Regions from separate parts of the Exiguobacterium sp. s160 genome, predicted to be linked through region 2. Evidence: a T-box and tRNA genes for the amino acid it is inferred to sense, from the RefSeq annotation. Region 2 holds a T-box; the other holds one or more tRNA genes.

Region 1 (7,122 bases), on a different contig from region 2:
ACATCAGGTTTGTTATGATAGTCAACATAACTATTGACCGAATCGAATAGAAGAGGTGACGAATGATGAAACAATTACTAATGGTCGGTGCAGGATCAATGAGTGAAGCGCTCGTTCGAGGGTGGATTGACTCAGGAATCGAACCGACACAAATTACCATGACGAACCGAAGTGATCGGGAACGCTTGAACTTCCTACAAGATGAACTCGGCGTACACATCGTCGAAGAAGAAAACGTGAACGACTATGACATCGTCGTACTAGCGATGCAACCGGACGGCGTCATTCCGTACGTGGAATCAAAAGAGTGGAAGACCCCACTACTTGTATCGGTTGCGGCACATATCGAACCGAGCCAATTAGAAGAAGCTTCAGGACTTCCTGCCGTATGCGCGATGCCAAACACGCCGGTCGCATATCGGAGCGGGATGACAGGCTTATGGTTCGGTCCTGAAACAGATGAGACCGATCGCGCGAAAGCAACTGCCCTCTTTGAACGTGTCGGTCGAACGGCCATCACGGACGCGAAGACGATGTCTGCCTTCATGGCAGCAGCCGGTTGTAGCCCAGCTTTCTTCTATGAAATCGTCGGGGCGATGACTCCGGTCTTGACCGATGTCGGATACGACGAAGCGACGGCTCGTCAAATTGTGGCTCAGGCGATGAAAGGCTCTGCAGAGTTACTGTCACATGAAACACGTGAGACGAATGAACTCATTGCTGACGTCGCTGCTCCAGGTGGACCGACCGACCGTGGTGTCGGCGTGTTACGAGACCGCAACCTTGCCGACGTGATGTCTTCAGCCTTACGCGAAAGTGCCAAAGAAGACCATGAAATCATGGAGAAACCATAAAAAATGGACGGAAGCCACGCTTCCGTCCATTTTTTATGTCATCATATGTATAACCGACACAATGAGTGCCACTACTAAAATCCCTGGCAATAAGTTGGCCACGCGAATTTTTGTGATCCCGACCAAGTTTAAGCCAATCGCCACGATCATCACACCACCGGTCGCAGTCATTTCTAAAATAAAGCTGTCCATGAGCGACTCCGGAATGAACTTCATGATTTGAATGGCGAGTAGTGCAATCCCACCCTGATACAATAATACCGGAACGGCCGAAAACATGACACCGATGCCGAGCGTCGAACTCAACACGAGGGCTGTAAATCCATCAATCAACCCTTTCGTATACAGGACGTCATGGTCGCCACGTAATCCACTATCGAGCGCCCCAATGATGGCCATCGCGCCGATGACGAAGATGAGCGTTGCCGTAACGAACCCTTCCGCTACACTCGATTGACTTCCAAGACGCCGCTCCAGCCGATAGCCGATTTCATTCAATACTTCATCTAGCTTCCACCATTCCCCGAGCGCGGACCCAACGACAAGACTTCCGATGACAATCAAAAAGTTTTCACTTTTCATCCCCATTTGAATGCCGAGCAAAATGACCGCAAGCCCGATTGCTGCCGTCACCGTCTCTTTCATACGCTCTGGAATGCGGTGAAATAAGAGACCTAACAATGACCCGATGACAATTAATCCGGCATTGACGAGGGTTCCCGTTAGCACCATGTCGCATTCCCCGTTTCTTTATGTATTGAAAGGAATATACCAATTGCTTTCATACCGTGTCAATATACAAAAAAGAGCCACTTCTCGCAAGAAGTGGCTTCGCGGAAACCCATGTTCCGGTGGGTTTCTCGAGGGTTTGGCACCCAAGTGATTCTGACTGGGCTCGAACCAGCGACCTCTACCCTGTCAAGGTAGCGCTCTCCCAGCTGAGCTACAGAATCAGGTCGTGTCCTCTCTTAAGGACACTATTAATATATCAAGAAACTATTAAGTTGGCAACAACTTTTTTTATTTTTTTACAGACTTTTTTAACGAGTCATCTGCTGGCGATCAATATGCCGGCAGAGGCGTTCCAAATCACCTGCATAAACGGACACGAGCATGTTCTGATATAACGTGTCACGGTCCCAGTGAAGACCGTTCGCTTTAGCCACACGCTGAGACGGAACGTTTTCTGGATGAATGAGTGAAATGATTTCCTTCTCTCCTTCGGTGAAAGCATACTGCATCAAACGTGCGGCCGCTTCTCGTCCGTAACCCATATGCCAATGCTTCGGTGACAACCAATAGCCGACTTCTAGCTCGAGTTTACCGTCTAACTCATGAAGCAACGTACCTGCATGACCAATCGGTTCATCACTTTCGAACGTCATCAGCTTCAGTAGACCTGTCTGGCGTCCTGTTTCATAGCGGGCTAATTGACGTTCGAACCATTCGATTGTTTGTTCGTCTGTATACGGTCTCCCGTCCGGACTGATGAAGCGCATCACCCGAGGATCTTGGAGAAGCGACTTAACAAAATAGAAATCAGAGATCGTGTACGGCTCAAACCGCAAACGTTCGGACTGCAACTCAACAAGATGCATCGTTTTCCGCCCCTTTCTTCCATCTCATAATCTGAATTATTCAATTCCCGTTTTCAGCTTGTTTCAATCCTTTACGATACAACTTTTAATCCGACCACACTGCCGATAATCATCATCAGATAAAAGATACGCCAGCGGCTTTTGGACTCATTTAAATAGAGCATGCCTAGAATGACACCACCTGCGGCTCCAATCCCGACCCAGATGGAGTAAGCCAAGCTTAACGGAATGTCTTCAAGCGACTTTGAGAGCCAATAAAAACTGAGCGCGAACGACAAAATCGATAAGATTGACCATTTTAAAATTTGATACCCTTTTGATTTCCCCATAAAGAAGACAGCTGTCATCTCAGCAATCCCTGCGCCGATCAAATATACCCAACTCATGCTTCTTCTCCTCCTGTCACTTGTTTCAATCCGATGATTCCGATGATCAACGTCGTCACAAGTAAAAGTTTCCAGCCACTGAGCGCCTCGTCAAAAAGAAGAGCACCGACAATCACCGTTCCAACCGCTCCGATTCCTGTGAAAACGGCATATCCTGTGCCTGCCGGTAGAACGCGGAATGCCTTAGCTAGTAAGCCGAAACTGACAATCAAGAGTACGATTGTCCATAACGTCGGACCAAGAACGGTAAACCCTTCAGACAACTTCATCGTCGTTGCCCAAATGATTTCAAGCAATCCTGCGAACAAGAGAGAAATCCAGGCGACTTTTTCCTTATCCATTCCACCCCACACCTTTCTTGAAGATTCGGAATGCGGCTTGTTGTCGCATCTCTCGGTCATCTTCAAATGTAAATAAAGACAATAAAGCCCCATCTAAAAAGCAATAGTACGCAGCATAGAGTTCATCGAGTGGTTGCGACGGTAAGTCTCCACGTTCCATCGCGAGACGAAACTGTTCTTTTTCAAACCGTTTTAACTCCGTCTCCACCTTTCCGATGACTTCTTCAATATAGTCCCGAAATTCTGGGGGTGGTACGAGTAGCATCCGTTTCGTCAACATCCACGTCTCGTGATCGCCAAAGAATGACGTGAGCGTACGAACGATCGACTCAATCCGTTCTAAAGGTGGTCGGTCTTCGGTATCCTCACAAGTTTGCTGCCATGCTTCTTCGTAACGATTCGCCATATCGGTCACGACTTGCTTAAACAATTGTTCTTTCCCATCGATGTGAGCATACAGAGAAGCCTTTCGGATGCCAACGTCTTCGGCAACCGCCGCAAGTGATAATCCTTCATATCCTTCACGTGCAAACCGTGTCCGCGCGGATTGCATAATTTTCTCTTTTGTATTCACGAGTCTCACTCTCCTTCCACCTCACCTTACCTAACGAACGGTAGGTAGTCAAGACTTACGTTTGTCTTTTCGTTCATGATTCTCCACAATACAAGGTGAAAGAGGTGATGAAAAATGATTGAACAATTGAACGTATCGATTCCAACGGAGAAGGTCCGTGGTCAAAAACGGATTGTTCGCGTATTTCGACCAGACTGGGTCAATGCCGACACCCCACTTCCTGTCCTTTATATGCATGATGGGCAAAATGTATTTTCAGGAAGCACTGCTACATATGGAGAAGGGTGGGAAATCGATCGCTGCATCGACACACTCCACCTCCCTCTCATGGTCGTCGCCATCGCAAGCGCTCCGAACTGGTTAGATCGTTATGATGAGTATTCATATGAAGAAGATGAGATGTTATATCGCCGTATCGGACCGGAACTTGCGAAAACGCGCCCAACCCTTGGTGGTCAAGGTCGTTTGTATACAGATTGGTTTATGAACGTCTTAAAACCACGAATCGACAAGGAGTATGCGACGAATCCAGAAGATGTCGGCGTCATGGGGAGTTCGATGGGAGGGGTCATCTCTCTATATATGATGGCAACCTACCCTTCCATCAAAAGAGTCGGATCCCTCTCCACCGCTGCATGGGCGAATCTGGATCCATTGATCCAGGCTATTCAGCAAACCGATATCTCTGGAAAACTGTATATGGACATCGGAACGAATGAAGAGAGCGGACCAATCACAGCGAAGGATTACTTGTTTACGAATGCAAAACTGATTGAAGCCATCGCTAAAAAGGGTATCGCTTTCCGATATGAAGTGGAACCGGATGCGATTCATCACGAATCAGCTTGGCGCCGCCGTTTACCTCACGCTCTTCGTTATTTGTACGACGTCACATGAAAAGAGCGAATTCCGATTTCGGAATTCGCTCTTTCGTTTAGATGACCCAGTTGCCGTCACGCATGATTGCTTCGCGCGTGCCGTCTTCCCGTTCACCATCGATATTCATTTCAGCTGACCCAATCATGAAGTCAACATGTGTCATCGAGTCATTCGCGCCGTTCTCCGCGAGTTCTTCTTGCGACATCGAAGGGCCACCTTCGAGACATGTCGAGTAGGCACGACCTAATGCCAAGTGGCATGATGCATTCTCGTCAAACAACGTGTTGTAGAAGAGAAGACCTGAGTTTGAGATTGGCGAATCATCTGGAACGAGCGCCACTTCACCGATGCGGCGTGCTCCCTCATCCATGTTCAACAACTCATCAAGAGCCGCTTGTCCTTTTTTCGCTTCTGCCTTGACGACTTTCCCACCTTCAAACCAAAGCGTGAACTCGTCAATCAAGTTTCCGCTGTAGCTGAGTGGCTTCGTGCTCGACACGTGACCTTCCACAGAATCTTTATCCGCGAGCGTGAACACTTCTTCTGTCGGCATATTCGCGATAAAGTCGATGCCATCGACATTCGGACCGCCACCGCCAAGGAAAACGTGCTTTTTCGGAAGCCCGATTGTAAGTTCAGTTCCTGGTGCTTGGTAGTGCAACTTCGCATATTTCTTCTCTGTCAGCAACTTCGCACGGCTACGGAGTGATTGATCATGTGTATCCCATGCCGCGACCACATCTTCTTGATCCATACGTGTTGCTGCGAAAATCGCTTGCCATAAAGCTGCGACCGCATCTTCACGCCCCGGGAATACTTTTTCAGCCCACGCTTCTGACGCACCTGCAACGATCGACCAACTCACGTTGTCACTCATCACATATTGACGCCATTTCGCAAGTGCTTGTCCGGCTGCACGGTTCGCATCCGAGATGCGTGACGATTCAACGCCGTTTAAAGCATCCGGGTCGTCACTGACGATGGACAAGAATGCCGTCTTCTCTTCAGCCAATTGTTCAAAACGAGCCTTTAACCAATCTGGAAACTCTTTGAACGAGTCTGCTGGTGCATCGAAATAACGAATCTTCGATGTCTCCTCATCGCTCCAATTGACAAATACTTGTTTCGCGCCTGCCGCATACGCGGCTTTCACCACGTGACGGACAAGTGGTGCCTGACTGATATCGGCACGTACCTCTAGCTGTTGTCCTGGTTGAATGTTTACACCTTTTTTCACAGCTAGCTCTGCATAGCGTGCGAAATCTGCCTCTGTCGGCATAGAAATCATAGACATATGTATCGTTCCTCCTTTTCAGTTATCTTTATTTTCTTAAATTTCAGGAAAAGTTGCAACCGATGCGCAAAAACGGGCATATTAGTAGATGAAGAATGAAGGAGGAATCTACTATGGCAGATTGGAAATCAACCTACACACACTTTTTGAAACAAGCGAAAGAAGATATCCACGACCGAGAACAACTCGGCGACCTACTTGTCCAAGGTGAACGCGCCCTCGCAAAAGTGACCGTAGACGTGGCATCCAATGAAATCAGCAATATCGAGCGCGAAGAAGAACTGACGCTCTACTTCCAAATGAAACAAATGCTGAATATGTTGCGCGCGCTATACAATGATCAATTTGAAATGCAACCTGACAAACAAGAAGAGCTTGTCGCGGCAATTCTATACTTCGTCTCACCGTTCGATGCGATTCCAGATGATGTACCGCTCGGACTATTCGATGATGCTCAGGTGATCGATTATGTACATGAACAATTAGCGAGTGATATCGACCGATTCCATAACGAATTGTGACTTGAAATGATGAACGAGTAGCAGTACGCTAGCAGAAGACTTACCAAAAGGAGGCGTAAGGCCTAGCCATTATCTATGTATGCTAAATCTCGAAAACGGGTTGCCCTTGAAACGGTACTGTTCATCATTGCCGGGACAATCCTTCAGTCTGTCTTTGTCAGTTTACTGCTCAAACCTAATGAAATCGGTTCGGGGGGAATCGTCGGAATCACGTTGATTACGAACGAACTATTCGGAACGCCAATCGGGATGACCCAGCTCGTGCTCAATATCCCACTCTTCATCTTAGGGTTAAAATACTTGGGACGTCGCTTTATTTTGATGACGGGAATTGTTGTCGTGCTCTCTTCTATCTTAATCGATAGTTTACCTGTCCTTATTCCGCCGACTCCACTTGACGATCCGCTCGTCGCTTCCGTATTCAGCGGAATCGTTTCGGGTCTCGGACTTGCTCTCCTCTTATTCGCAGGCGCTTCTACCGGCGGTCTCGATATTTTAGGGAAAGTCATTTATATGAACAACCGAAACTTGTCGTTACCTAAAATCTTTTTGACACAAGATATCATCGTTTATGTAATGGTCTTCATCGTCTTTGACATTAAAGCGGTCATGTATGCCCTTGTGTTAAGCTTTGTCCGGTCACGCACGTTACTCACGATTCACAAGTTCTTCTCC
Region 2 (7,122 bases):
GGACTAAATAACAAGACAGCCCCTGTCGCGATTCGGGAGCAATTCTCGTTTGGGGAGCAAGAAATCGTGGATGCGATGATTGCACTTCGCGAAGAGAAGAGCATTTTCGAGTCGGTTATTTTGTCTACGTGTAACCGAACGGAGCTGTACGTCGTGACAGATCAACTCCATACTGGACGTTATTACACGAAACGTTTCTTGGCGAACTGGTTCAACCTAGAGATGGAGCAGTTCACACCATACTTGTCGATTCGAGAAGGGGAAGAGGCGATTCGTCACTTATTCCGTGTCACATCGGGCCTCGACTCAATGATCATCGGGGAAACACAAATTTTAGGTCAGGTGAAGACGAGTTTCTTCCGTGCCCAAGAGCATGGAACGACAGGAACGGTCTTCAACAAATTATTCAAAGAAGCGGTCACACTCGCCAAGCGCGCCCATACGGACACGCAAATTGGGGAAATGTCTGTATCGGTCAGTTCGGCTGCCGTGACGCTGGCGCAAGAGATGTATCAACAGCTCGAAGACAAACAAGTCGTCGTCGTCGGAGCCGGTGAAACGGGTGAACTGACAACACTCAACTTGTTCGAGGCTGGTGCCAAACAGATTGCGGTCTTCAACCGGACGGAGAGCAAGGCAAAAGCTGTTGCAGATAAGTTCAAAGGTCGTGCCCATTCGATTCGTGAAATCGCATGTGGCTTACTCGATGCGGATATTTTGATCAGTTCGACCGGGGCGAAAGACGCCGTCATCGGATATGACGATGTGGCAGCGGCACAATTGTTGCGCCGTGAACGCCCACTTCTTCTCATTGACATTGCTGTGCCGCGAGATATCGATCCAGCGGTCGCGACACTTCCAGGTGTTCATTTGTTCGATGTCGATGATTTGAATGGAATCGTCAACAAGAATCTCGAAGCTCGTCTCCTCGAGGCCGAGAAGATTGAGATGAAGATCGATGAAGCGATTCAAGAGTTCCAAACATGGCTCGTCACGCTCGGTGTCGTACCAATCATGAACGAGTTGCGCGCCCGTGCCCTTGATATTCAAGAAGACACGATGACGAGTCTAGAGCGTAAGCTCGATCACTTGTCGGCGCGCGACAAGAAAGTCATCGGGAAGCACATGAAGTCCATCATCAACCAGATGCTTCGTGACCCGATTGACTACATTAAAGATGCAGCGGCACAGCCGGACGCAAACGTTCGAATTTCCCAGTTTGTCGAGACGTTCGGACTCGATGTCGAGTTACCAGAACAGCCGGTAGACGAAGTGGAAGAAACAGATGCCACTTCTGCCAAAGCACCACTTCGCGCATTGATGCGCTAACAAGATATAAAAGGCGACATGTGTCGCCTTTTTCTATGAAGGAGAGACTCAACATGCGAAAAATCATCGTCGGCTCACGCCGTTCCCAACTCGCCATGACTCAAACGAAATGGGTCATCGAGCAATTGAAACAAGCCGGAGCACAAAACGAGTTCGAGATTAAAGAAATCGTGACGAAAGGGGACCAAATCGTCGATGTACAATTGTCAAAAGTCGGCGGGAAAGGTCTATTCGTCAAAGAGATTCAACAACAGATGCTCGACGGGGACATCGACTTCGCCGTCCACAGCATGAAGGACGTTCCAGCCGAACTTCCGGAAGAACTCTATATCAGCTGCATGCCAAAACGTGTCGACGCACGTGACGTCCTCATCTGCGAGAACGGCTACACGTTCGAGACGCTTCCAAAAGGTTCGATCGTCGGAACGAGCTCCCTCCGTCGTGGGGCACAGATTTTAGCGGCACGTCCCGACCTTGAGATTCAATGGATCCGCGGAAACATCGACACACGTCTGAAGAAATTGGATTCGGAGAACTACAACGCCATCTTGCTCGCAAAAGCCGGGCTCGAACGGATGGGGTGGACGGACCGTGTCGATTTCGAAGCGCTTGACCCAGACGTCATGGTACCTGCTGTCGGACAAGGCGTACTCGCGATCGAGAGTCGTAAAAATGATGCAGAAGTCACGGCAGTGCTTCAACTGTTACATGATGATGTGACGGCAAAAGCCGCGACAGCGGAACGGACTTTCTTAAAAGCCATCGAGGGAAGCTGTCACGTCCCGGTCGGCGGTTACGCGACGGTCGACGGTGACGAAGTGACGCTCACGGGCCTCATCGCGTCAGTGGACGGGAAAGAAGTACTTCGCGTGACGAAAACGTCAACGGACGGGGTCGCACTCGGAATGGACGTCGCAGAAGAATTGCTTGGACGTGGCGGGCGTGAAATCCTCGCCTCGGTCAATGAGTGACGTCTGGTACACGGGAACGAAACGAATGACCGCTTCGCAACGGGCGCTGCTCGAGGCGAGCGGTCTTTCCGTTCATCATGTCCCGCTCATTCAGACGAGAGAGACGCACGTCCCACCACCCGTGGAGAGATTCGACTGGCTCGTCGTCACGAGCCAGAACGCGGTGCCCGCGCTTCGAAATCTGACGCGTGATGTCAAGGTCGCTGCTGTCGGTGAGAAGACGAAGCGGGCGCTTGAAGCGGAAGGGTTTACCGTCTCGCTCATGCCGGAGACGTATACGGGTGAGGCACTCTTTGAGCAGTTACGCGATGTCGTTTCCGCCGATGAGGTCGTCTTGTTCGCGCGTGGCAATTTGGCGAACACGAAGCACATGACGATGCTCTCTCACGTGCAGGACTGGGTCGTTTACGAGACGATTCCGTTGCCACTGACATCGGCGCAACAGCAACAACTCGAGACCGTGAAGGCACTGCTCGTCTTGAGCCCGTCGGCCGTCGAGGCGCTCACACCGCACTTGTCCCGCTTCACCGGGACGTGGTACGCCATCGGCGAAGTGACGGAACGTGCCGTCCGACAAGTGTCGACGTTACCGGTACGAGTGCCAGAATGTTATACTATGGATGCATTAATACAGTGTGTAGGGGAGGATTTTTCATGAACCAGTTTGACCGTCACCGTCGTCTTCGCTCATCGAAGTCGATGCGTGCCCTCGTACGTGAAAATCATGTTCGGAAAGAAGATTTGATTTACCCACTCTTCATCATTGAAGGGACTAACATTAAACGTGAAGTCAGCTCGATGCCTGGCGTCTTTAATTATTCACTTGACCGACTCGAAGAAGAAATCAAAGAAATCGTCGACCTCGGTCTCCAATCCGTGCTCTTGTTCGGCGTGCCGGAACATAAAGACCCGGAAGGCAGTGAAGCGTATCATGACCACGGCATCGTCCAAGAAGCGATCCGTAAAGTGAAAGAGTGGGCGCCACAGCTCACGGTCATTGCCGATACGTGCCTATGTGAATATACGTCTACAGGTCACTGTGGCCTCGTGAAGGACGGGGACGTCGATAACGACGCATCGCTTCCACTTCACGTCCAGACAGCCATCACGCAAGCACAAGCGGGTGCCGATATCATCGCACCGAGCTCGATGATGGACGGATTCGTCACAGCCATCCGTGAAGGTCTCGACCAAAACGGATTCAGCCACATCCCAATCATGAGCTATGGCGTGAAATATGCGTCAGCGTATTACGGACCGTTCCGAGACGCTGCCCAATCGGCTCCAGGGGAAGGCGACCGTAAAGGCTATCAGATGGACCCGGCGAACCGTCGTGAGGCGTTCCGCGAGTCACAATCTGACGTCGAACAAGGTGCCGACTTTATGATTGTCAAACCGGCTCTCGCGTTCATGGACATCATCCGTGATATGCGTGACTCACTCGATATGCCAATCGTGGCGTATAACGTGAGCGGAGAGTACGCGATGATCAAAGCCGCATCACTCAACGACTGGGTCGATGAAGAACGCATCGTCATGGAGACGATGGTAGGATTCAAACGTGCCGGTGCAGATCTCATCGTCACGTATTTCGCAAAAGACGTCTGTCGCTATTTGGAAGGAGACTACGCATGACATACAACCAAACGCGCTCACAAGAAGCGTTCGAACAAGCCCGCCCACTCATGCCAGGCGGCGTCAACAGTCCGGTCCGTGCCTACAAATCGGTCGGTATGACGCCGATCTTCGCCGAACGTGGTGAAGGTTCACGCGTCTATGACATCGATGGCAACGAGTATATCGATTACGTCCTCTCATGGGGACCCCTCATCCTCGGTCACCGTGACCCTGTCGTCACGAAAGCGATTCAAGAACAAGCTGAAAAAGGCTGGACGTTCGGGACGCCGACCGAGCTCGAGACGAAGATGGCAGAACTCGTCATCGACCGCGTCCCATCAATCGAGATGGTCCGCATGGTCAACTCGGGTACGGAAGCGACGATGGCGGCACTTCGCCTCGCGCGCGGCTATACAGGGAAGACGAAGATCTTGAAGTTCGAAGGATGCTACCACGGACACGGCGACTCGCTTCTCATTAAAGCCGGTTCTGGTGTCGCAACACTCGGTCTCCCGGACTCACCAGGTGTACCGAAAGAGCTCGCGAGCCACACGCTCACCGTTCCTTACAACGACTTGGACGCAGTCCGCGTCGCGTTTGAGAAATACGGTGACGACCTCGCTGGTGTCATCGTCGAACCGGCTGCTGGAAACATGGGCTTCGTGCCACCACAACCAGGGTTCCTCAAAGGACTCCGTGAAATCACGGAACAAAACGGCGCGCTTCTCATCTTTGATGAGGTCATGACGGGCTTCCGTGTCGGGTACAACTGTGCACAAGGATACTTCGGTGTCACACCGGACCTCACGTGTCTCGGTAAGGTTATCGGCGGTGGACTTCCGGTCGGCGCTTACGGTGGAAAACGTGAAATCATGGAACAGATCGCACCGCAAGGTCCGATCTATCAAGCGGGTACGCTCTCGGGTAACCCACTCGCGATGATTGCTGGTTACACGACACTCTCGCAACTCAAACCGGAGCACTATGCGGAGTTCGAGCGTAAAGCAGACCGTCTCGCGGAAGGTTTCACGCAAGCTGGTGAGAAATACAACATCCCGCACGACACGAACCGTGCCGGCTCGATGTTTGGCTTCTTCTTCACGAATGAGAAAGTGACGAACTTCGAAAAAGCGAAATCGGCGAACCTCGAGATGTTCCGTTCGTACTATCAGAAGATGGCAGCGCGCGGCGTATTCTTGCCACCGTCACAGTTCGAAGGATTGTTCCTATCGACGGCACATACGGATGAGGATATCGAGAAGACGATTGCAGCGGTCGAAGCGACGTTTAAAGAGCTTCAAGAAGAGTTTTCACTCTAATCTTGACTGCTGACGTTTCTGTCGCTACAATTATTTAACAGATACGATGAAAAGCATTGATGAGGAGTAGTACGCATCATCCATTCCTTTTTTAGAGACGCGACCGCTTGGTGAAAGGTTGCGAGGGATGGACGCGGAAGTCGCCTCGGAGCTGACTTTCTGAATGGAGTAAGAAAGTTCGGTCCATCGACCGTTATTCGATTTTGAGTGCGCCACTTGTTGGCGAACTAAGGTGGTACCGCGGAAGATCACGGCTTCTTTCGTCCTTAGCGTATAGGACGAGAGAAGCCGTTTTTGTGTTCATTAAGATATAGAGGAGGCGCCACACATGGCCCATGAGACAAACGAAATCACCATGCCGACGAAGTACGACCCAAGTGCGACGGAGTCAAAATGGTACGACTACTGGTTAGAGAACGATGTATTTAAAGCAGATGAGGACGATTCGAAACAACCGTACACAATCGTCATCCCACCACCGAACGTTACGGGGAAACTTCACCTCGGTCACGCTTGGGACACGACGCTCCAAGATTTGTTGACGCGCCTCAAGCGCATGCAAGGTTATGACGTGCTCTGGCTCCCAGGGATGGACCACGCCGGCATCGCGACTCAGGCGAAAGTCGAACAAAAGCTCCGTGAAGAAGGCGTGATGCGTTACGACCTCGGACGTGAGAAGTTCCTCGAGAAGACGTGGGAATGGAAAGACGAGTACGCGAAGACGATTCGCGACCAATGGTCTAAGCTCGGTCTCGGTCTCGACTATTCACGTGAACGCTTCACACTCGATGAAGGGCTCTCAAAAGCCGTTCAAGAAGTATTCGTTCGCTTGTATGAAAAAGGCTTAATCTACCGTGGCGAATATATCGTCAACTGGGACCCGGCTCAAAAGACGGCAGTTTCGGATATCGAGGTTATTTACCAAGAAGTCGAGGGTGCGTTCTATCACATGAAGTATCCACTCGCTGACGGCTCAGGTCACATCGAGATCGCGACGACACGTCCAGAGACGATGCTCGGCGATACAGCGGTTGCCGTCAACCCGAAAGATGAGCGTTACACACACCTCATCGGTAAGACGATCATGCTTCCGGTCATGAACCGTGAGATTCCGATCGTTGCGGACGACTATGTGGACATGGAGTTCGGTACAGGTTGCGTAAAAATCACGCCAGCCCATGACCCGAACGACTTTGAAATCGGAAACCGTCACGAACTTCCACGCATCCTCGTCATGGACGAAGGCGGGAAGATGAACGAGAACGCGGGCATTTACGAAGGGCTTGATCGCTTCGAATGCCGCAAGCAACTCGTCAAAGACTTAGAGGCGGACGGCACACTCGTGAAGATTGAGCCGCACACGCACTCGGTCGGTCACTCAGAGCGTTCAGGCGCAGTCATCGAGCCATACCTTTCGAAACAATGGTTCGTTGACATGGAGCCACTCTCTAAAGCAGCACTCGAAGCACAAGGAAACGACGACACGAAAGTCAACTTCGTCCCAGAGCGCTTCGAAGGCACATACCTCCGTTGGATGGAGAACATCCGCGACTGGTGTATCAGCCGTCAACTTTGGTGGGGCCACCGCATCCCGGCTTGGTATCATAACGAGACAGGCGAAGTGTATGTAGGAAAAGAAGCACCGGCGGACAGTGAGAACTGGACACAAGACGAGGACGTTCTCGACACATGGTTCTCGTCAGCGCTTTGGCCGTTCTCAACGATGGGCTGGCCGGATACGGACGCACCGGACTTCAACCGTTACTTCCCGACGAGCGCGCTCGTTACGGGATACGACATCATCTTCTTCTGGGTATCACGCATGATCTTCCAATCACTCGAGTTCACAGGGAAACAACCGTTCAACGATGTCCTCATCCACGGTC

The links. A T-box is a leader RNA that pairs with one kind of tRNA and senses whether it is charged. The one in region 2 lies ahead of KNO86_RS08800 (valine--tRNA ligase), so its partner is inferred to be a tRNA-Val.
Region 1: it has a tRNA-Val gene. The T-box ahead of KNO86_RS08800 (valine--tRNA ligase) is inferred to sense a tRNA for this amino acid. The anticodon was not compared.

Annotation. Positions count from the first base shown of each region.
Region 1 covers NZ_JACSKK010000008.1:74,393-81,514, reverse strand. The annotation lists gene KNO86_RS12825 (pyrroline-5-carboxylate reductase family protein) at 66-854, shown strand; gene KNO86_RS12820 (DUF554 domain-containing protein) at 888-1,586, opposite strand; tRNA gene KNO86_RS12815 (tRNA-Val) at 1,735-1,807, opposite strand; gene KNO86_RS12810 (GNAT family N-acetyltransferase) at 1,895-2,452, opposite strand; gene KNO86_RS12805 (DMT family transporter) at 2,524-2,838, opposite strand; gene KNO86_RS12800 (DMT family transporter) at 2,835-3,179, opposite strand; gene KNO86_RS12795 (TetR/AcrR family transcriptional regulator) at 3,172-3,753, opposite strand; gene KNO86_RS12790 (alpha/beta hydrolase) at 3,868-4,650, shown strand; gene KNO86_RS12785 (aminopeptidase) at 4,688-5,926, opposite strand; gene KNO86_RS12780 (YkvA family protein) at 6,040-6,447, shown strand; gene KNO86_RS12775 (YitT family protein) at 6,523-7,122, shown strand, end outside.
Region 2 covers NZ_JACSKK010000003.1:81,839-88,960, forward strand. The annotation lists gene hemA (glutamyl-tRNA reductase) at 1-1,329, shown strand, start outside; gene hemC (hydroxymethylbilane synthase) at 1,383-2,300, shown strand; gene KNO86_RS08785 (uroporphyrinogen-III synthase) at 2,272-2,958, shown strand; gene hemB (porphobilinogen synthase) at 2,955-3,935, shown strand; gene hemL (glutamate-1-semialdehyde 2,1-aminomutase) at 3,932-5,236, shown strand; T-box leader at 5,284-5,507, shown strand; gene KNO86_RS08800 (valine--tRNA ligase) at 5,565-7,122, shown strand, end outside.